One region of the Streptomyces sp. NPDC049687 genome, then DNA from elsewhere that is predicted to be linked to it. Evidence: riboswitches for the same ligand, from Rfam matches in the RefSeq annotation. Region 1 holds a riboswitch; each other region holds the start of a gene.
What was found. A riboswitch is a leader RNA that binds a small molecule or an ion and turns the genes downstream of it on or off. The one in region 1 is predicted to bind cyclic di-AMP.

Region 1 (7,296 bases):
GCCGATCCGTCCAGCGCGGACACCCTCGGGGCGACCGTCATAGCGCCCATCGTCGAGGAGTCCGCCAAGGCCGCCGCGATCCTCCTCGTCTTCCTCTTCCGCAGACGGGACTTCACCGGGCTCGTCGACGGGGTGGTCATCGCCGGGATCACCGCCACCGGCTTCGCCTTCACCGAGAACATCCTGTACCTCGGCACCGCGTTCGGCACCGACCAGCTCACCGGGGACAGCGGCATCGCCTCCGTCACCGTCGCGACCTTCTTCGTGCGCGTCATCATGTCGCCGTTCGCGCACCCCCTGTTCACCGTCCTGACCGGCCTCGGCTTCGGTTTCGCCGCGCGCGCCGGCGACCACCAGCACGTGCGGCGCGTCCTGGTCCCGCTGTGCGGGCTGCTCCTCGCGATGGGCATGCACGCCCTGTGGAACGGCTCCTCGACCTTCGGCGAGTTCGGGTTCTTCGCGGTGTACGCGGCGTTCATGGTGCCCGCGTTCGGGCTGCTGACCTGGCTGGTGGTGTGGACCAGGCAGCGTGAGCTGCGCACGGTCCGCGAGGAGCTGCCCGCCTACGCGGCCGCCGGCTGGGTCACCCCGGCCGAGCCGTACGCGCTCGGCTCGATGCGGGCCCGACGGCTGGCCCGTGAGTACGCCAAACGGCATCTGGGCCGCCCGGCGGCGCGAGCGGTGGCCGAGTACGAGGCCTACGCGACCTCCCTGGCGTTCCTGCGGCACCGGGGGCGCAGCGGGCGGGCGAGCGCCGACTTCGTCGTACGGGAGCGGGAGTTGCTGAACGAGCTGTGGCGGCGCAAGGACGTCGCCCGGCCCGCGCTGGATCACGCCGCCCGGATGACGGCTCCGCCGCTACGGGTGGCGGTGCCCGCCGGGCCCTGGCCGGTCTACGGGGGCTACGGGTACGGCCAGGGGCACGGCCAGGGGCACGGCCAGGGGCACGCCCCCGGGTACGCGTACCCGGCGGGGCAGGCGTACGGCTACGGCTACGGGTATCCCGCGGGGTCGTATCCCGTCGCCAACCCCTACCAGGGGTAGCCGGGGGTGGCTCAGGCCGAGGCCCGCGTCAGCCTCCCGGTCTCCTCCTCCGTCAGCTCCAGCTCCGCCACCCCCAGCAGGGCCGGCAGCTGGTCGACCGTGCGCGCGGAGGCGATCGGCGCGGCCACCGTCGGCTGGGCGGCGAGCCAGGCCAGGGCGACCGTGGCGACCTCGGTGTCGTGGGCCCGGGCGATCTCGTCCAGGGCGGTGAGGACCTGCCGGCCCCGCTCGGATTCGAGGTGCTTGGCGGCGCCCGGGGACCGCGGGCTCCGCACCGTCGTACCGGGCCGGTACTTGCCGGTGAGGAAGCCGGAGGCGAGAGCGGAGTAGGGGACCGCGGCGAGCCCGGCGCGGGCGGCGAGCTCCTGGAGGGGGCCCTCGTAGGTGTCGCGGGAGACCAGGTTGTAGTGCGGCTGGAGGGCGACGTAGCGGGCCAGGCCCTCGCGGTCGGAGAACTGCAGGGACTCCTGGAGGCGTTCGGGCGAGATGTTGGAGGCGGCGATGTGCCGCACCTTGCCCGCCCTCACCAGTTCGTCGAGGGCGCCGATGATCTCCTCGACCGGCACCTCGGGCTTGTCGAAGTGGGTGTAGTACAGGTCGATGCGGTCCGTGCCGAGGCGGCGGAGTGAGGCGTCGGCGGCCGCCTTGATGTTGGCGGCGGTCAGGCCCGGGAAGTCGGGGTGCTGGCTGACCTTGGTGGCGATGACGACGTCGTCGCGGTTGCCGCTCTTCTTCAGCCACCTGCCGATGAGGGTCTCGGACTCGCCGCCGCTGTTGCCCTCGACCCACGAGGAGTAGGAGTCGGCGGTGTCGACGAAGTTGCCGCCGGCGGCCGCGTAGGCGTCGAGGACGGCGAAGGATGCCGTCTCGTCGGCGGTCCAGCCGAAGACGTTGCCGCCGAGGGACAGGGGGAAGACCTCGAGGTCGGAGGAGCCGAGCTTGCGCAGAGAAGTCATGTCCTACGTCAACAACGGCCTCGCAGCGGCCCATTCCGGAGCTTGCACGAAGAAGCTGTGAACGGAACCGCTCCGACGGGGTCTCTCAGGGATTGAGGCCCTTGCTGCGCAGCCAGGCCATCGGGTCGATGCCGGTGGCGCTGCCGCCGGGGTGGACCTCGAGGTGGAGGTGCGCGCCGGTCACGTTGCCGGTGGCGCCCACGCGGCCGATCACATCACCGGTGGCGACCTTCTGGCCGACGCTGACGCTGATCGACGACTGGTGGCAGAACCACAGCTCGGTGCCGTCGTCCAGGGTGAGGATGGTGCGGTAGCCGTAGGAGCCGGCCCAGCCCGCCTCGGTGATGGTGCCGCTGTGGACGGCCTTGATGAGGGTGCCGGTGGGTGCGGCGAAGTCCAGGCCGGTGTGGTAGCCGGAGGACCAGAGGGAGCCGGCCTGACCGAAGGTCGAGGTGATGGTGTACGAGGAGGTCGGCAGCGTGTACTGCTTGGCCAGCTCGGCCAGGCGCGCGGCCTCGGCCTTCTCCTTGGCGGCCTGCGCGGCCTTCTCCTTCGCGGCGGCGGCCTTGGCCTCCGCCTCCTCCTCGGCCTTGGCCACGGCGGCGGCCTCCGCCTTGGCCGCGGCGGCCTCGGCGAGGGCCTGGGCCTTGGAGGCGACCTGGGTCTGCTGCGACTCGGCCTGCGCCATGATCCGGCTGCGCAGCGCCTCACCGGCGTCGGCCGTGCTCTGGTCACCGGAGTCGGCCTCGGTGCCGAGACTGACGAGGGCCGGCGCGGTGTCCTGGGCGGGGTCGTCGTCGGAGATGAGGGAACCCACGCCCGGCAGGTCGGGCATGGAGAGGGAGACCGGGGCCTTGCCGGTGTTGGCGCTGGCCATGCCGCCCGCGCTGACGGCGGCGATCACGCCGACGCCGAGGACCGTGGAGCTGCGGGCGAACCCGCCGCCGCGCTGCTTGGCGACCCGGTGCTTGCCCCGGACCGGACGAATGGACTCCTCGGTGGGGTTCCATTCCTCCCAGGGGCCCTCGTCGGTGCGGTAGCTGCCGTAGCCGAAGGTCTCGGAGGAGTGCCGGCTCGGTACGAACGGGGCTTCTGGGGCAGGCCGGTTGGACGCCACGCGGGCGCACTCCTTTCCTTCCGTCGCCTACCGGGTTAGCTGACGGGTTCGGAGCGGGAAGGTCTCCTACGCGCGTAAACCGTTCGTGACTCTGCGAGTTCACGGCGGCTTCCGCGTGATTCACCCCAAGGTGGTGGTTCCCCGGTTCCCTTGCGGGATTCGGCGCGTGCGCACGGAGCCGACTCTTGTGACGGCTGGGACGACCGCGCTGCGTTATCGAACGTTAATAGACCCGGGGGCGGCTTTCCAAGCTCTTCTGCTTGATCAACAACATTTTTGGCCTGGACTTTCGCCGCCAAGAGCGGTGAAAAACGGGCGAGTTGGACGAGTCCACAGCAGAGGCACAGTCACCGGACAAGAAAAAACCGAGGGGCGGAACCCTTATGGATTCCGCCTCTCGGCCTTCAGTAGCGGGGACAGGATTTGAACCTGCGACCTCTGGGTTATGAGCCCAGCGAGCTACCGAGCTGCTCCACCCCGCGTCGGTGAACACCACTGTACGCCATCAGCGGGACGGAAAGCACATCGGTTATCCGAGCAGGTGCCGGTTCGGCTCCTGCGCCTGCTCCGCGTACTCCGGGAGGACCACCACGCCGGCACCCTCGGCGGTCAGGAGACCGTTGCCGTCGGCGGCCGTCACGAAGGTGTCCGGCTCCTGCCAGGCGGTGACCACCCGGCGCACGCCTGCGTCGAGGATGAGGCGGGCGCAGGGGCGGGGACGGGAGGAGCGGCGGGCGCAGGGCTCCAGGCTGCTGTAGACGGTGGCGCCGGCCAGGCGGGGGTCGGCGGGGTCGAGTTTCGCGAGGGCGGCCTCCTCGGCGTGGACGACCGGGTCGCCGGCCTCGCGGGAGTGGCCGCGCGCCAGTTCCGTCCCGTCGGCGGCCACAATCACCGCGCCGACACTGAAGGCGGTCCGCGAGGGCGGGCACAGGGCGGCGAGCTCGCAGGCCAGGGCCAGCCAGCGGCGGTCGGCGGCGGCGGGGAGCGGGCCGGTGCCGGGTGCGGTGGGCTCGTAGCGCATGAGGACCACGTCCTCGATCCGCCGGGTCTCGGTCAGGCGCAGCCGTCCGCCCTGGTAGGCGCCGGGGCCGAAGAGCCGGGGCGCGTCCGGGTCGCCGACGAGGAGGGGGGCGAGGACGAGCTGGAGTTCGTCGGCGAGGCCCTGCTGGAGCAGCTGGGTGTGGATCGTGCCGCCGCCCTCGACCATCAGCCGGCGGACGCCGTACCCGTCGTGGAGGTGTTCGAGGAGCCGACGCCAGTCCAGCTCGGGGCCGAGGGGGACGACGTCCGCGGCGATGCCGATGGCGCGGGCCCGCTCGGCGCCCTTCTCCGTCGTGAGGACGACCTTGTCGCCGCCGGTGTGCCAGAAGTTCGCGGCCGGGTCGAGGTCGCCGGAGCCGCTGACGGTGACCTTGAGGGGGTACGGCGGCTGTCCGACCGCGACGCGGGCGGCGCGGCGGGCGGCGGAGTTCACCAGCAGGCGGGGGTTGTCGGCACGGATGGTGCCGGCGCCGATGAGGATCGCGTCGACGGAGGCCCGTACCTCGTCGACGCGGTCGAAGTCGGCGGGGCTGGAGAGGAGCAGACGTTCGGGGGTGGTGTCGTCCAGGTAGCCGTCGAGGGAGACGGCGGCGGACAGGAGGACGTACGGGTACGGCATCGACGCGGCTCTCTCGGGGATGACGACGGGGGTTCTTGGTTCAAGTTTGAAACAACCTACACTGGGCGCATGACGACCCGCTGGCTCACTCCCGAGGAGCAGCGCGCCTGGCGCGCGTACGTCGCCGGCTACCTCCTCGTGGAGGACGCGATCGACCGGCAACTCCAGCAGGAGGCCGGCATGCCCCATCTGTACTACTCCATCTTGGCGAACCTCTCCGAGACACCGGAGCGACGGCTGCGGATGACCGATCTCGCGGCGACGCTGAAGATCACCCGCAGCCGGCTGACGTACGCGGTGACGCGGCTGGAGAAGGACGGGCTGCTGCGGCGCGAGGACTGCCGCTGGGACAAGCGCGGAAGCGTCGCCGTCCTGACGGAGGAGGGCATGGCGGTCCTGGAGCGCCTGGCTCCGGGCCATGTCGACACGGTCCGCGCCGCTCTCTTCGACCGGCTCACCTCCGAGCAGGTGCGGCAGCTGGAGGAGATCTTCACGCAGGTGGCGCGGGGGTTCCAGGACGACGGCGAGGCGGCACCCGAGGAACTGCCGTGGCGGCGGCGCTCCTCGCCCTGCTCCGGGACCTCGTGAGCCGGGCCACAAACCAGTTGCTTCAAATTTAAAGCATAGGGTAGGGTCTCGCTCGACACGCTGCTTCAAATCTGAAGCAGATGTCCGCACCGCCCCACTCGCCCCGGGAGACCCGCATGCCCGACACCCCTGCCGCCACCCAGCGCGCCCGCGTCCGGGTACCGCTGCGCTTCCACGACGGCTACTCCGTCGACGCCGAGGTCGTCACCTTCCACGGCCTGGCAGACGGACAGGAGCACGTCGCCGTCGTCCTCGGCGAACCGGCCCCCGGCACCGTCCCGCTGGTCCGGCTGCACTCCGAGTGCCTCACGGGCGACGTCTTCGGCTCCGCCCGCTGCGACTGCGGCCCGCAGCTGCGCGAGGCGGTCGAGCGGATAGCGGAAACCGGCGGCATCCTGCTGTACCTCCGCCAGGAGGGTCGCGGCATCGGCCTCTACAACAAGCTCGACGCGTACGCCCTCCAGGACCAGGGCCTGGACACCTACGAGGCGAACGCGGCCCTCGGACTGCCCGAGGACGCCCGCGACTACACGGCCGCCGCCCAGATGCTGCGCGCCCTGGGCGTCACCACCCTGGACCTGCTGTCCAACAACCCCGACAAGGCGGACCAGCTGCGGGGGCTGGGCATCGACGTCAACGACCGTGTTCCGACCGGCGTCTTCACGACCCCGCACAACGTCCGCTACCTGCGCGCCAAGGTCCTGACGACCCAGCACACGCTGCCGCTGGGCCGGCTGACGGAGCTGAGCGTGGGCTGAGGCCCGGGGTCCCGCTCCGGCCGGGGCCGAGGCGCCGGCCGAGATGCGTCACCCCGGTCCCGCCCGGCGGACCCACGACCGGTGCGCGACCTGCGCTCGTCGGATGCGCTCGGCGAGCCCGCGCTCCAGCCCGAACGCCTGGAGGGACCGCGCGTCGTGTCGCGCTACCCGGCCGTTGGCCTTCGTCGGTACGGTCGGGCAGGGCCGCAAACGCCGATGGCGGACAGAGCGAGGCGTGAACCGGAATACGGGGACTCCCCGTTCCCCAGGGAGTCCCCGCATCCGATCAGACCGTCGGCCGTTCCAGCGACGTCAGGAAGCCCTGACGCCAGGCACAGGCCGATTCCACGCCGGACACGCCCTAGGGGATCCGGACCTGGTAGACACCACTGGAGACCTCGGCGGCCGTGGGGGTGACCGTCACGCCGCCGAGGGACTGCGTCCGCTGACCCGTCTGCGGGATGTACGTGTCGCAGTTGCCGGTCTCCCAGGCGGAGATGCCGTAGGTCTTGCCTGTGGTGATCTTGTAGTGGGTGGCGAATATGATCCGGCCGTTGCCGCCGGAGATGTCGGCGTCGCTCGCGCTCAGGCAGGTGACGGACGTGCCGTCGTCGACCCGGAGACTGCCGAAATACACGACGGAGTTGCCGGCCCCCCTGGCGGCCATCGGTACGTCGGCGGTGAGTGAGGCCGTGGGGGCTGCGGACGCCGTGGGCGCCGCGGTGAGGGCGGTGGCCCCGCTCAGGGCGAGCAGGGCGGCCAAGGAAGCGGAACGGGCGACGCGACGAGTGCGGCCGTGGGGGTTCGTGAGACGCATGCCTTCTTCCAATCCAACCGTCGGGGGAATGTGCAAGTCTCAAGCAACCTGCGTGACCAGTGTTACCCGAGGGAACACGGCCACAGGATCCCGTTTCGGCCATTTCTGATGTGCGTCGCGCGGCCCCTTCGGCATCGCCATGTGCGAGCAGTCGGCCGGTCCGCGGGGTGACCCGCCGGCTCTCACGCCCGGGCGGCAGGCCCAGCAAGGCGTCCCGGACACCCGGCGGCCCGGGTCGGCACCGAAGCCGACCCGGGCGCTGCACAGCAGGCCGGAGGCCATATCCCCCGACCATCGTCCGTAGGCCGTGTGGGACTCGAACCCACAACCAATGGATTAAAAGTCCACTGCTCTGC
Region 2 (7,296 bases), on a different contig from region 1:
AGGAAATGGAGCGGGCCCAGGCCCAGTTGGAGCGCGAGTGGCTCGACCGGCTCGGCACCGTCGCCGGCCGCGCGGACGAACTGTGCCGGTTCGCCGTCCTGTTCGGCGACCCGCAGCTCGCCCTCACCGCCGTCCAGCGCGTGCTGGACGTCACGCCCGAGGAGGTGCGGGAGGTCGCCAAGGCCCGCCTGCGCCCCGACAACCGCGCGGTGCTCGTCTACGAGCCCACCGCCCCCGAAGCCCCCGCCGACCAGGACGAGAACGAGGAGGCGGCCCAGTGACCGAGCTCGCCACGATGGACTTCCACCCCCAGCCCCGGGCGGGCGAGGCCAAGCCGTGGGCGTTCCCGGCGCCCGAGCGCGGCACGCTGGACAACGGCCTGACCGTCCTGCACTGCCACCGCCCCGGCCAGCAGGTCGTCGCCGTCGAGGTCCTCCTGGACGCGCCCCTGGACGCCGAACCGGCCGGCCTGGACGGCGTCGCCACGATCATGGCGCGTGCCTTCTCCGAGGGCACCGACAAGCACTCCGCCGAGGAGTTCGCCGCCGAGCTGGAGCGCTGCGGCGCCACCCTCGACGCGCACGCCGACCACCCCGGCGTCCGCCTCAGCCTGGAGGTGCCCGCCTCCCGCCTGCCCAAGGCGCTCGGACTGGTCGCCGACGCCCTGCGCGCGCCGGCGTTCGCCGAGAGCGAGGTCGAGCGCCTGGTCCGCAACCGCCTGGACGAGATCCCGCACGAGCTGGCCAACCCCTCCCGCCGTGCCGCCAAGGAGCTCTCCAAGGAGCTGTTCCCGGCGGCCGCGCGCATGTCGCGCCCGCGCCAGGGCACCGCCGAGACGGTCGAGAAGATCGACTCCGCGGCCGTACAGGCCTTCTACGAGAAGCACGTCCGGCCCGCCACGGCCACCGTCGTGGTCGTCGGCGACCTCACCGGCGTCGACCTGGCCGCGCTCCTCGGCGACACCCTGGGCGCCTGGACGGGCACCCCGGGCCAGCCGCGGCCCGTGCCGCCGGTGACCGCCGACGACACCGGCCGTGTCGTCATCGTGGACCGCCCCGGCGCCGTCCAGACGCAGCTGCTCATCGGCCGTATCGGCGCCGATCGGCACGCGCGCGTGTGGGCCGCCCAGGTGCTCGGCACGTACTGCCTCGGCGGCACCCTCACCTCCCGCCTGGACCGCGTCCTGCGCGAGGAGAAGGGCTACACCTACGGGGTGCGCGCGTTCGGGCAGGTCCTCAGGTCCGCCCCGGACGGCTCCGGTGCCGCGATGCTCGCCATCAGCGGTTCCGTCGACACCCCGAACACCGGCCCCGCCCTGGACGACCTGTGGAAGGTGCTGCGCACCCTCGCCGCGGGGGGCCTGACCGACGCCGAGCGCGATGTCGCGGTGCAGAATCTGGTCGGGGTGGCGCCGCTGAAGTACGAGACCGCGGCGGCCGTCGCCAGCACGCTGGCCGACCAGGTGGAGCAGTACCTGCCCGACGACTACCAGGCGACGCTGTACCAGCAGCTCGCCGCGACAGGCACCGTCGAGGCCACCGCGGCGGCCGTGAGCGCCTTCCCGGTGGACCGTCTGGTGACCGTCCTCGTCGGTGACGCCGCACAGATCAAGGAGGCGGTCGAGGCGCTCGGCATCGGCGAGGTCAAGGTCGTACCCGCGGAGTAGACGTCGAGCAGTCGCGCCCAACGGCACGCACGCGTGGGGGCCCTGGTGGACGGAACCGTCACCAGGGCCTCCAGATGTCCGAATTGGGGCGGAGGTTGCCTGTCTGCCCTGTGGGATGCGCTACAAAAACCGCGATCCGTTTGAGGATTGAAGGCCGCCCCGCATAGCTTCATGCGGGCTGTTCGTCAGGCAGTGCGCCGCACCCGCGGCACCGGACAGTCATCGCCGAGTCCCCGTACGGCGCGAGCCAGGGGAGCCGGGGACCCATGTGAAGTCCCTGGGGTGAATCGGACGCCCGCGCATGCCGCGAGGGGGCCCGTAGGAGACCTTCCTGCTCCGAACCCGTCAGCTAACCCGGTAGGCGAGAGGGAAGGAAAGGACCGCCCAACTTCATGGCGTTCACCTACGCCACCGGGAAGCACCGTCGCGCGAGCCGTATGCAGCGCACCACCACCCGCGCGGTGGGTGTCGCGGCGCTCACCACCACCGGTGTCATGGCCACCGTCGCCTCCGCCCCGGCCTTCGCCGCCGAGCCGACTCCCGAGCAGACCGGGCTGATCCCGGTCGTCACCGCCGGCGAGGCCGTCGCCGAGCAGATCGACGACCAGGTCGCCGTGCAGAAGAAGGCCGCCTTCGAGGAGGCCGCTCGCGAGGCGGCCGCCAAGAAGGCCGTGGAGGAGCGCGAGGCACGCGTGCGTGCCGCCCGGGAGGCGGAGCGCAAGCGGCTGAACGCCTTCGTGCTGCCGATCACCGGCTCGTACGTCTCCACCGGCTACCAGGCCAGCAGTTCCCTGTGGTCCTCCGGCAGCCACACCGGCATCGACTTCCACGCCGCCAGCGGCACCACCGTGCACGCGGTCGGCCTGGGCACCGTCGTGGAGGCCGGCTGGGGCGGGTCGTACGGCAACCAGATCGTCATCAAGATGAACGACGGCACGTACACCCAGTACGGCCACCTGTCGTCCATCGGCGTCTCGGTGGGCCAGAAGGTCACCCCCGGCCAGCAGATCGGCCTGTCCGGCGCGACCGGCAACGTCACCGGCGCGCATCTGCACTTCGAGGCGCGCACCACCGCGGAGTACGGCTCGGACATCGACCCGGTCGCCTACCTCCGCAAGCACGGCGTGAACGTCTGACGACACACGGCGACAGATCGTCCAGCCCCGGCCCACTCGGCCGGGGCTTTCGCCGTTTCGGACGCCCCGCTGGCCAAAAAATATCCCCGGATTCCGGTCCGCCGTCGGAAATTCCGGCTCATTGCAATAGAGTCACGGACTACACGTCAATCGTCGACGTTTCACGGGGATTAAGGCGGAGGTCGGTCATGCGTATTCCGGCGCACTCGGTGTGCACGGCCATCCGGGACGACATCGTCGCGGGTGTCTACGAGCGCGGCAGCCGCCTCACCGAGGAACTCCTCGCCCGCCGCTACGGCGTTTCCCGTGTCCCCGTCCGGGAGGCGCTGCGCACTCTGGAGGCCGAGGGCTTCGTCGTCACCCGGCGCCACGCGGGCGCCTGCGTCGCGGAACCGACCGAGCAGGAGGCCGCCGACCTGCTGGAGATGCGCATGCTCCTGGAGCCGCTCGGCGCCGCCCGGGCCGCGCAGCGGCGCACCGAGGCCCATCTCAAGGTGCTGCGCGGCCTCGTCCGGCTGGGCCAGGAGCGGGCCAGGAGGGGCAGCAGTGAGGATCTGCGCTCCCTGGGCGGCTGGTTCCACGAGACGCTCGCCCAGGCCTCCGGAAGCCACGCCCTGACGTCGATGCTCACCCAGCTGCGCCACAAGATCGCCTGGATGTACACGGTGGAGGCGCCGGCCAACCCCGTGGAGTCCTGGGCCGAGCACGGCGCGATCGTGGACGCGGTGGCGCGCGGCGACCAGGAGCGCGCCCGGACGGTCACGGCGCTGCACACCGAGCGTGCGACGGCCGCTCACCGGTTGCGTTTCTCCGGCGGCGCGGAGCGCGTCGACCGCGTGAGGACTTCGCAACCTCCCGTAAACATGACGGGTCTGCGGCATTAACACGGGGGCCGTATACAAAGAAGGGATATTCGGCGGAGAGATATTTCCGCTGCCCTTACGCTCGCGCGCCGCGAATTTCCGGTGGTGCGCTCTTCGTGTGCCCGGAGGCGGATTTCCGGTTATGCCGCCGGTAATTCCCGTGGAGCCGCTGCGAAAGTCCGTGCGAAAAATGGCGAAGCCGCGCCGCCCGGGAGGGCGACGCGGCTTCGCGTGTGACTCAGACGGTCTCGGGGAGTTCCTCGAGACCCTCGGCGACCAGCTTCGCCAGCCGGTCGAGGGCGACGTCCGCGCCCTCGGCGTCGGAGGCGAGGACGATCTCCTCGCCGCCCTGGGCGCCGAGGCCGAGGACGGCCAGCATGGAGGCCGCGTTGACGGGATTGCCGTCTGCCTTGGCGATCGTCACCGGGACGCCTGCGGCCGTGGCGGCTCGGACGAAGATGGAGGCGGGGCGGGCGTGGAGGCCCTCGGCCCAGCCGACGTTGACGCGGCGCTCAGCCATGTGTTGCTGCCCTTCGGTTCTCATGTTGTCTAGACCAGTGTTCCACACGTGAAGCGTGGGAGGAACGGGTCATACGTCCCGTCCCTCGTGCGGTCGCCTGATCGCGGCCTCGATCCGGCTTCCGTCCTCCACAGACTGCCTCGCGCCGTTGTCGTACGCGAGCCGTACTCTGGGCCCCATGCAGAGCGCCTCGGACCGGCACGAGTACCCCGCCCACTGGGAGGCCGACGTGGTGCTGCGCGACGGCGGCACCGCGCGCATCCGCCCCATCACCGTTGATGACGCCGAGCGCCTGGTCAGCTTCTACGAGCAGGTCTCGGACGAGTCGAAGTACTACCGCTTCTTCGCGCCCTACCCGCGACTGTCCGCCAAGGACGTCCACCGCTTCACGCACCACGACTTTGTGGACCGGGTGGGACTCGCGGCCACGGTCGGCGGCGAGTTCATCGCAACCGTACGCTATGACCGCATTGGCGCCGACGGCATGGCCGCCTCCGCGCCCGCCGACGAGGCCGAGGTCGCCTTCCTCGTCCAGGACGCCCACCAGGGGCGCGGCGTCGCCTCCGCGCTCCTCGAACACATCGCGGCCGTCGCACGCGAGCGCGGCATCCGCCGTTTCGCCGCCGAGGTGCTCCCCGCCAACACCAAGATGATCAAGGTCTTCACGGACGCCGGCTACACCCAGCAGCGCAGCTTCGAGGACGGCGTCGTCCGCCTGGAGTTCGACCTCGAACCCACCGAACGCTCCCTGGCCGTGCAGCGCGCGCGGGAACAGCGCGCCGAGTCCCACTCCGTACGGCGACTGCTGGCGCCCGGCTCCGTCGCCGTCGTCGGCACCGGCCGCGCCCCCGGCGGCGTCGGCCGCAGCGTCCTCGGCAACCTCCGGGAAGCCGGCTTCACCGGACCTCTCCACGCCGTGAACCGGGCGTTCCCCGAGGACCTGAAGGAGATCGACGGGATCCCCGCCCACCGCTCCGTGCGCGACATCGCCGAGCCCGTCGACCTCGCGATCGTCGCCGTCCCCGCCGAGCACGTGCCCGAGGTCGTCACCGAGTGCGGCGAACACGGCGTCCAGGGACTCGTCGTCCTCTCCGCCGGATACGCCGAGAGCGGCCCCGACGGCCGCGAGCGCCAGCGCGCACTCGTGCGGCACGCGCGTGCGTACGGCATGCGCATCATCGGCCCCAACGCCTTCGGCGTCATCAACACCTCACCGCAGGTGCGGCTCAACGCCTCGCTGGCCCCGGAGATGCCACGCCCCGGCCGCATCGGTCTGTTCGCCCAGTCCGGCGCCATCGGCATCGCGCTGCTCTCCCGTCTGCACCGGCGCGGCGGCGGCGTCACCGGCGTCACCGGCGTGTCCACCTTCGTCTCCTCCGGCAACCGCGCGGACGTCTCCGGCAACGACGTCCTGCAGTACTGGTACGACGACCCGGACACCGACGTCGCCCTGATGTACCTGGAATCCATCGGCAACCCGCGCAAGTTCACCCGCCTCGCGCGGCGCACGGCGGCGGCCAAGCCCCTGGTGGTCGTCCAGGGCTCCGGCTCCGCCCCGCAGGGGCACGCCGTCCGCGCGACCCGGCTCCCGCACGCCACGGTGTCGGCGCTGCTGCGCCAGGCCGGCGTGATCCGCGTCGACACCATCACCGAACTGGTCGACGCGGGCCTGCTGCTCGCCCGCCAGCCCCTGCCGACCGGACCACGTGTGGCGATCCTCGGCAACTCCGAGTCGCTGGGGCTGCTGACGTACGACGCGTGCCTCTCCGAGGGACTGCGGCCGCTCCCGCCGCTGGACCTGACGACGGAGGCGACGGCGGAGGACTTCCACGCGGCCCTGGCGCGGGCGCTGGCCGACGAGACGTGCGACGCGGTGGTGGTGACGGCGATACCGGCCATCGGCGAGACCTCGCCGAGTGACGCGCAGCTCGCGGAGGCGCTGCGCTCGGCCGCCGCGGCGGCCCCCGCCAAGCCGGTGCTCGTCGTCCACGTCGAGCTCGGCGGACTGGCGGCGGCGCTGTCCGCCGCGACGAGCACCGCACCGCGCGCCGAGGCCGCCGCACGCGCGCGTGGCGCGGCACCCGACGGCCGGACGCCGGCGCAGGCCGCCGTCGCGGCCCCCGAGGGCGCCCACCTCATCCCGGCCTACCCCGCCGCCGAACGCGCCGTCCGCGCCCTCGCCGAAGCGGTGCACTACGCGCGGTGGCGGCGCGAGGCCGCCGACCCCGGCAAGGTGCCCGCGTACGAGGACATCGACGAGAAGGCCGCCGCCCGGCTGATCGACGGGCTGCTCTCCCGGGGCCAGGGCCTCACCCTCGGCACCGAGGAGACCTGCGAGCTGCTCGGCCACTACGGCATCCGCACCCGCCGGGCCATCCCCGCGCCCACCCCCGACGAGGCGGCACGCGCGGCCGCCGTCCTCGGCTACCCCGTCGCCCTCAAGGCCACCGCCCCGCACCTGCGCCACCGCGCCGATCTGGGAGGCGTACGCCTCGACCTCGCCGACGAGGAGCAACTGCGCCGGTCGTACGCCGAGTTGACCGAGCTGTTCGGGAAGCCCGAGGAGGTCCGCCCGGTCGTCCAGGCGATGGCCCCGCGCGGGGTCGACACCGTCGTCCGCGCGGTCATCGACCCGGCGGCCGGCGCCGTGCTGTCCTTCGGACTCGCCGGAGCGGCCTCCCAGCTGCTCGGCGACATGGCACACCGCCTGGTCCCGGTCACCGACCGCGACGCCACCTCCCTGATCCGCTCGATCCGGACCGCCCCGCTCCTCTTCGGCTGGCGCGGCTCCACCCCCGTCGACACCCCCGCCCTGGAAGAGCTCCTCCTGCGCGTCTCCCGCCTGGTCGACGACCACCCCGAGGTCGTCGCCGTCACCCTGGAACCGGTGGTCGTCGCCCCGCACGGCCTGAGCGTCCTCGGCGCCTCGGTCCGCCTCGCCCCGCCACCGGCCCGCGACGACCTCGGCCCCCGCACGCTCCCGGCGTACTGAGGACGGCCGAGGACGGTCGTGAGGCAGCGGCCCCCTGCCGCCTCCCCGCGGGGGCCTGGTGCGACTGGGACATGACCGCCCGGGAGCGCCCGGCAGTTCCGGCCGGCGGCCGGGCCGCG
Region 3 (7,296 bases), on a different contig from region 1:
ACCCGGGCCGAACACTGGCTCGCCGAGGCCGCGGAAGCCGGCTGGGAGCCCGCGGCCGGCCGGCTCAGCGCCCTTGGCGAAGTCCTCCCCGAAAACCCGGCTACCGTCGAGGAGTGACCAGCAACCCCACCCCACCCGGCACTGCCCCCGACCTCTTCACCTGGGAGTTCGCGACCAACCCCTACCCCGCCTACGCCTGGCTCCGCGAGCATGCCCCGGTGCGCAGGACGCGGCTGCCCAGTGGGGTGGAGGCGTGGCTGGTCACCCGCTACACCGACGCGAAACAGGCCCTCGCCGACCAGCGGCTCTCCAAGAACCCCGCGCATCACGACGAGCCCGCCCACGCCAAGGGCAAGACCGGCATCCCCGGCGAGCGCAAGGCCGAGTTGATGACGCATCTGCTCAACATCGATCCGCCGGACCACACCAGGCTCCGTCGGCTTGTCAGCAAGGCGTTCACGCCGCGCAGGGTCGCCGAGTTCGCGCCCCGGGTGCAGGAGTTGACGGACCACCTCATCGACCGGTTCGCGGGCGAGGGCGAGGCGGACCTCATCCACGACTTCGCCTTCCCCCTCCCCATCTACGCCATCTGCGACCTCCTCGGTGTCCCCCGCGAGGACCAGGACGAATTCCGGGACTGGGCGGGCATGATGATCCGGCACGGGGGAGGGCCGAGGGGCGGGGTCGCGCGGTCCGTGAAGAAGATGCGCGGTTATCTGCTGGAGCTCATCCATCGCAAGCGCGCGGAACTCCCTCAACACCCCGCCCCCGGTGAGGACCTCATCTCCGGTCTCATCCGCGCCTCGGACCACGGCGAGCACCTCACCGAGAACGAAGCCGCCGCCATGGCCTTCATCCTTCTGTTCGCCGGCTTCGAGACGACCGTCAATCTGATCGGCAACGGCACCTATGCCCTCCTCACCCACCCCGGTCAGCGCAATCGGCTCCAGCAGGCCCTGGCAGCGGGCGACCGCGGCCTCCTGGAGACCGGCGTGGAGGAACTCCTCCGCTATGACGGCCCCGTCGAACTCGCCACCTGGCGCTTCGCGACCCGGCCGCTCACCATCGGCGGGCAGCACATCGCCCAGGGCGACCCCGTCCTCGTCGTCCTCGCCGCCGCCGACCGCGACCCCGCACGTTTCGCCGACCCCGACACCCTCGACCTCTCCCGCCGCGACAACCAGCACCTCGGCTACGGCCACGGCATCCACTACTGTCTCGGCGCCCCCCTCGCCCGTCTGGAGGGCCAGACCGCCCTCGCCACCCTCCTCACCCGCCTCCCCGACCTCCGACTCGCCGCCGATCCGGCGGAGTTGAGGTGGCGCGGCGGGCTCATCATGCGCGGACTGCGCACACTGCCCGTGGAGTTCGCTCCAGCCCGTAGCTGATCGATCGCCGACCGATACCTGACGGTATGTCAGTCGAACTGTGACCATCCGGCGGAGTAAAGGTGACCGATCCTCAAGCCTGTGATCTTCACGTGATCTGCGCGGCATTAACTTGTGACAAGTGATCGTCTGCCGATACGTTCACTCGTCAGCGCGGCGAACCCGTGTGCTCGCACCGCCCGCCGCGCCGGTTGCTGCTGTCCAGAGAAAGGCCCCCGCATGCTCTCCGGGAACGGTCGTCACCGTCGCCCCCGCCAGGCCCCGGCGCTCCTCGTCGCGGCCGGAGTGACCGGCTCGGCCATCGCCATCCCGCTGTTCGCCGCGGGCGGCGCGAGCGCTGCCGACGGCACGGTGTGGGACAAGGTGGCGCAGTGCGAGACCGGCGGCTCCTGGAGTGCCGACGAGGGTGACGGCGAGTACGGCGGCCTGAGCCTCACGCAGAAGGAATGGGAGACGTACGGCGGACTCGACTATGCCGCGAGCCCCGATCTGGCCAGCCGTAACCAGCAGATAGCCGTCGCCCAGAAGCTCCTCGAGAAGGAGGGCGTCGGCGCCTGGGGCACCTGCGGGCTGACGTCCGGACTCACCAAGGAGAACGGCGCGCTGGACGTCGACACCGGAGTGGCGGACGGCGAGTCCGACTCGTCCGTGTCATCCGGATTGTCCGACCTTTCCAAGGGGGCGTCCTCCGACTCCGGCAGCTCGAGCGGATCCGGTGCCTCCGACGGCTCGGACGCCGGCACCTCCGACTCGCCAGGGAATGCGCCGAGTTCATCCCCCGAGTCCACTTCGTCCCCTTCCTCCTCGGCTGCGAACGAGTCCGGCAAATCGGACTCCTCCACCGGCGACCAGGGGAGTGCGGGGCCGAAGGACGTCTCGCCCACGGTAATCCCAGAAGTGGATGACTCGGACAATTCCGCCCAGGGTGAGGGTTCTTGGAGCCTCGTCGACACCGGCTCCCTCGGCTCGGGCCGTCATCGCGGCGCCACCGCCGACGAGACCCTGGCGGCGGACACCTCCACCACCTCCTCCGGCCGTCACGCGGTGAGCACCTACACGGTGCAGGAGGGCGACACGCTCGCCTCCATCGCCGACTCCCTTGACCTCGACGGCGGATGGCGCGCGCTCTACGCCGAGAACAGGGACCTCATCGGCGCCGATCCGAGCGCCATCGTCCCCGGTCAGACCCTCGACACAGGCATCCAATAGGGCGGGAACACGCCGAAAACGGCCAGGAGTTCACGCCCCATTTCGCGCCGAATGTCCGGTTTGGCGAAAGTGTGGGATGAGTCTCAGAAGCCCTGATCGTCTTTGAAATTCGGCGGATCGCGTGTCTACGGTCAGGACCGCTCGGCAATCCGAGCCCCGGCCGTCGCAACGCCGAATCCTGCCAGCGGCAGCCCGGGAACAGTCGTCGCGTCAAGCGCCGTAGGCAGGAGCGGGGGACCCAAGGTAAGTGCCGGGCCCGGTGGTTGACCGCCGGAACCGGCTCGGGGTGAAGCCGCGCACCGTGAGGTGTGCGGCCGGGCAACTCAACCGGCCCGAACCCGACAGCTCACCTCGCAGGCGTCGGTGAGGGGATCCACCATGCTGTTTTCCGGCAAGGGCAAGCACCGTCGTCCGTCCAAGGCCACCCGGGCCGCCGCGCTCGCCGGTGTCACCGGTGTCGCCATCGCCGCCCCGCTGATGGCGGCCGGCAACGCCTCCGCCGCCACCGCCTCCGAGTGGGACGCGGTCGCCCAGTGCGAGTCCGGCGGCAACTGGTCCATCAACACCGGCAACGGCTACTACGGCGGCCTCCAGTTCTCCGCCTCCACCTGGGCCGCGTACGGCGGCACCCAGTACGCCGCCCAGGCCAACCAGGCCAGCAAGTCGCAGCAGATCGCCGTCGCCGAGAAGGTCCTCGCCTCCCAGGGCAAGGGCGCCTGGCCGGTCTGCGGCAAGGGTCTGTCCAGCGCCTCCTACGACGGCGGCAGCGCCTCGTCGGGCTCCGGCGGCTCCTCCTCGTCGAGCAGCGGCACCACCACGCGTTCGACCGAGCAGCAGGGCGCCTCCCGCTCCGCCGAGCGCCCGGCCGCCCCCAAGAGCCAGAAGACGGTCACCACTCCGACCGGCAAGAAGGTCAAGAAGGGTGACGGCGAGTACAAGGTCGTCAAGGGCGACACCCTCAGCTCCATCGCCGAGAAGCACGACGTCAAGGGCGGCTGGCAGAAGCTGTTCCAGCTGAACAAGGACATCGTCGAGGTCGCCGACCTCATCTACCCGGGCCAGCAACTGCACCTGAAGTGACACCCTGCTCCCAGCGAGGCCACAGCACCCCCACAGGTCGGCCCCGCACACTGAAGACCTCGTGAGGGACACCCCCCCCGTCCCCACGAGCTCCCCGCCCCGGTGCGTGTTCCCCCGTACGCACCGGGGCGGGGTTTTCTTTGCCCTCTGTTCGCCGGCTCTCCCTGGACGGTCTTTGTTCCGGCCAGAAACAATGTGTACCGTCTGTCTGTCCACGGGACGGTCGGTCGGCTGCCGACGCCCCGAAGACGGTTAGGCTCTAGTCGCAAGGCCCACGTGGCCCCGCACAACCAGCGTCACATCCCAAGAAGGAGATGCTCGTGCCGTCCATCGACGTCGTCGTAGCCCGGGAAATCCTGGACTCCCGAGGCAACCCCACGGTCGAGGTCGAGGTCGGCCTCGACGACGGCAGCACGGGTCGTGCCGCCGTCCCGTCCGGCGCCTCCACGGGCGCCTTCGAGGCCATCGAGCTCCGCGACGGTGACCCCAACCGCTACCAGGGCAAGGGTGTCGAGAAGGCCGTCCTCGCCGTCATCGAGCAGATCGGCCCGGAGCTGGTCGGCTACGACGCCACCGAGCAGCGCCTGATCGACCAGGCCATGTTCGACCTGGACGCCACCGACAACAAGGGCTCCCTCGGCGCCAACGCCATCCTCGGCGTCTCCCTCGCCGTCGCCCACGCCGCCTCCGAGGCCAGCGACCTCCCGCTCTTCCGCTACCTGGGCGGCCCCAACGCGCACCTGCTGCCGGTGCCGATGATGAACATCCTGAACGGCGGCTCGCACGCCGACTCCAACGTGGACATCCAGGAGTTCATGATCGCCCCGATCGGCGCGGAGTCCTTCTCCGAGGCGCTGCGCTGGGGCACCGAGGTCTACCACACCCTCAAGAAGGTGCTGAAGGGCCGCGGCCTGTCCACCGGCCTCGGCGACGAGGGCGGCTTCGCCCCGAACCTCGGCTCCAACCGTGAGGCCCTCGACCTCATCCTCGAGGCCGTCAAGGAAGCCGGCTACGCGCCCGGCGAGCAGATCGCCCTGGCGCTCGACGTCGCCGCCTCCGAGTTCTACAAGGACGGCAAGTACCTCTTCGAGGGCAAGGAGCGCTCCGCCGCCGAGATGACGGAGTACTACGAGGAGCTCGTGGCGGCCTATCCGCTCGTCTCCATCGAGGACCCGCTGTTCGAGGACGACTGGGCCGGCTGGAAGGTCATCACCGACAAGCTCGGCGACAAGGTCCAGCTCGTCGGCGACGACCTGTTCGTCACCAACCCCGAGCGCCTCGCCCGCGGCATCGAGGAGGGCACCGCCAACGCCCTGCTCGTCAAGGTCAACCAGATCGGCTCGCTGACCGAGACCCTGGACGCCGTCGAGCTCGCCCAGCGCAACGGCTTCAAGTGCATGATGTCGCACCGTTCCGGCGAGACCGAGGACGTCACCATCGCCGACCTGGCCGTCGCCACCAACTGCGGCCAGATCAAGACCGGCGCCCCGGCCCGCTCCGAGCGCGTCGCCAAGTACAACCAGCTGCTGCGCATCGAGGAGATCCTCGACGACGCGGCCGTGTACGCGGGCCGCTCCGCCTTCCCCCGCTTCAAGGGCTGACCCCTGAGCGGGCCCCAGCGGGCCAAGGCTTAGCCAGTCGTACGTACGTCCCCGTACCCGGTCCCGTACCGTGTGCGGGGACGTACGCGCGTGTGAAACGTGAAAGGGGAGGCGGAGAGCCGATGGCCGTCAAGGACCGGGACCGTTTCTCCACCGCGACCAGGCTGCGGCTGCTCGGCGAACAGACGGCGGCCCGGGTCTACCGGTCCCAGACCAGACGCCAGGCCCGCCGTTCCCGTCTCACCGGCCGCGCCGCCCTCCTCGCGCTGGTCCTGTGCACCCTGATCGTGGCCCTGGCCTACCCGATGCGGCAGTACGTCTCCCAGCGCGCCGACATCGCCGACCTGGAGCGCGAGAAGGAACAGGCCGCCAGGCGGGTCGAGCAGCTGCGCGACCTCAAGGCACGCTGGCAGGACGACGCGTACGCCGAGCAGCAGATCCGGCAGCGGCTGCACTATGTGATGCCGGGGGAGACCGGTTACGTCGTGATCGACCCGGACGCGGCCAAGCAGTCCCGCGCCGACCTCGGGGCGGCCGACCGCCCCTGGTACTCGAACGTCTGGGACGGCGTCGACAAGGCCGACGCCTCCGACCAGTGAGACCGTGCACTGAGAAAGACAGGTATGGAAACAGTTCCGCCGACCACCCCGCGCACCGAGCCCACCGACGCGGATGTCGAGGCCTTCAAGCAGCAGCTCGGCCGTCCGCCGCGCGGACTGCGCGCGATCGCGCACCGGTGCCCGTGCGGCCAGCCGGACGTCGTCGAGACGGCCCCCCGCCTGCCCGACGGCACCCCCTTCCCCACGCTGTACTACCTGACGTGCCCGAAGGCCAACTCGGCGATCGGCACGCTCGAGGCGAACGGCGTGATGAAGGAGATGACCGATCGGCTGGCGAGTGACCCGGAGCTGGCCGCGGCCTACCGCGCCGCGCACGAGGACTACATCCGGCGCCGGGACGAGATCGAGGAGCTGAAGGGCTTCCCGAGCGCCGGCGGCATGCCGGACCGGGTGAAGTGCCTGCACGTCCTCGTGGCGCACTCCCTGGCCGCCGGCCCGGGTGTGAACCCGCTCGGCGACGAGGCGCTCGCCATGCTGCCCGAGTGGTGGCGCAAGGGCACCTGCGTGACGCTGCCGCCGCGGACCCCCGCACAGGAGGACGCCCAGTGACCCGGGTCGCCGCCATCGACTGCGGTACGAACTCCATCCGGCTCCTCGTCGCCGACGCCGACCCGGACTCCGGTGAACTGGTCGAGCTGGACCGCCGTATGACGATCGTCCGCCTCGGTCAGGGTGTGGACCGCACCGGCCGACTGGCCCCCGAGGCGCTGGAGCGGACCTTCGCCGCGTGCCGCGAGTACGCGGCGGTGATCAAGGAGTACGGCGCCGAGCGGCTGCGCTTCGTGGCGACGTCCGCCTCCCGGGACGCCGAGAACCGTGCCGACTTCGTCCGCGGTGTCCTGGACATCCTGGGCGTCGAGCCCGAGGTCATCACCGGTGACCAGGAGGCCGAGTTCTCCTTCACGGGCGCCACGAAAGAGCTCGAGGGCCGCGAGGACCTCACCCGGCCCTACCTGGTGGTGGACATCGGCGGCGGTTCCACCGAGTTCGTGGTGGGCGAGGAGCACGTACGGGCGGCCCGCTCGGTGGACGTCGGCTGCGTGCGGATGACCGAGCGCCACCTGGTGCACGAAGGCGCGGTGACCGACCCGCCGACCGCCGAGCAGATCGCGGCCATGCGGGCCGACATCGAGGCCGCCCTCGACCTCGCCGAGCGGACGGTCCCGCTGCGCGAGGCGCACACCCTGGTGGGACTGGCGGGCTCGGTGACCACGGTCTCGGCGATCGCACAGGACCTTCCCGCGTACGACTCGGAGGCCATCCACCACTCGCGCGTCTCGTACGACAGGGTCCGCGAGATCACCGAGTGGCTGCTGCACTCCACTCACGCCGAGCGCGCGGCGGTCCCGTCGATGCACCCGGGCCGGGTGGACGTGATCGCGGCGGGCGCCCTCGTCC

Region 2: another riboswitch for cyclic di-AMP. It lies ahead of ACIBVL_RS29530 (M23 family metallopeptidase); the one in region 1 lies ahead of ACIBVL_RS14295 (M23 family metallopeptidase).
Region 3: another riboswitch for cyclic di-AMP. It lies ahead of ACIBVL_RS22135 (transglycosylase family protein); the one in region 1 lies ahead of ACIBVL_RS14295 (M23 family metallopeptidase).

The regions. Positions count from the first base shown of each region.
Region 1 is NZ_JBITLN010000003.1:924,847-932,142, reverse strand. Features, by position in the region: gene ACIBVL_RS14305 (PrsW family intramembrane metalloprotease) at 1-1,044, shown strand, start outside; gene ACIBVL_RS14300 (aldo/keto reductase) at 1,056-2,000, opposite strand; gene ACIBVL_RS14295 (M23 family metallopeptidase) at 2,086-3,117, opposite strand; cyclic di-AMP (ydaO/yuaA leader) riboswitch at 3,125-3,292, opposite strand; tRNA gene ACIBVL_RS14290 (tRNA-Met) at 3,526-3,599, opposite strand; gene ACIBVL_RS14285 (dihydrofolate reductase family protein) at 3,647-4,777, opposite strand; gene ACIBVL_RS14280 (MarR family winged helix-turn-helix transcriptional regulator) at 4,847-5,365, shown strand; gene ribA (GTP cyclohydrolase II) at 5,482-6,123, shown strand; gene ACIBVL_RS14270 (hypothetical protein) at 6,485-6,940, opposite strand; tRNA gene ACIBVL_RS14265 (tRNA-Lys) at 7,242-7,296, opposite strand, start outside.
Region 2 is NZ_JBITLN010000010.1:232,555-239,850, reverse strand. Features, by position in the region: gene ACIBVL_RS29540 (M16 family metallopeptidase) at 1-281, shown strand, start outside; gene ACIBVL_RS29535 (M16 family metallopeptidase) at 278-1,666, shown strand; cyclic di-AMP (ydaO/yuaA leader) riboswitch at 1,880-2,045, shown strand; gene ACIBVL_RS29530 (M23 family metallopeptidase) at 2,059-2,802, shown strand; gene ACIBVL_RS29525 (GntR family transcriptional regulator) at 2,991-3,686, shown strand; gene ACIBVL_RS29520 (HPr family phosphocarrier protein) at 3,904-4,185, opposite strand; gene ACIBVL_RS29515 (GNAT family N-acetyltransferase) at 4,364-7,177, shown strand.
Region 3 is NZ_JBITLN010000007.1:92,688-99,983, reverse strand. Features, by position in the region: gene ACIBVL_RS22150 (hypothetical protein) at 1-117, shown strand, start outside; gene ACIBVL_RS22145 (cytochrome P450) at 114-1,388, shown strand; gene ACIBVL_RS22140 (transglycosylase family protein) at 1,608-2,597, shown strand; cyclic di-AMP (ydaO/yuaA leader) riboswitch at 2,803-2,972, shown strand; gene ACIBVL_RS22135 (transglycosylase family protein) at 2,976-3,677, shown strand; gene eno (phosphopyruvate hydratase) at 3,992-5,278, shown strand; gene ACIBVL_RS22125 (septum formation initiator family protein) at 5,401-5,877, shown strand; gene ACIBVL_RS22120 (DUF501 domain-containing protein) at 5,902-6,447, shown strand; gene ACIBVL_RS22115 (exopolyphosphatase) at 6,444-7,296, shown strand, end outside.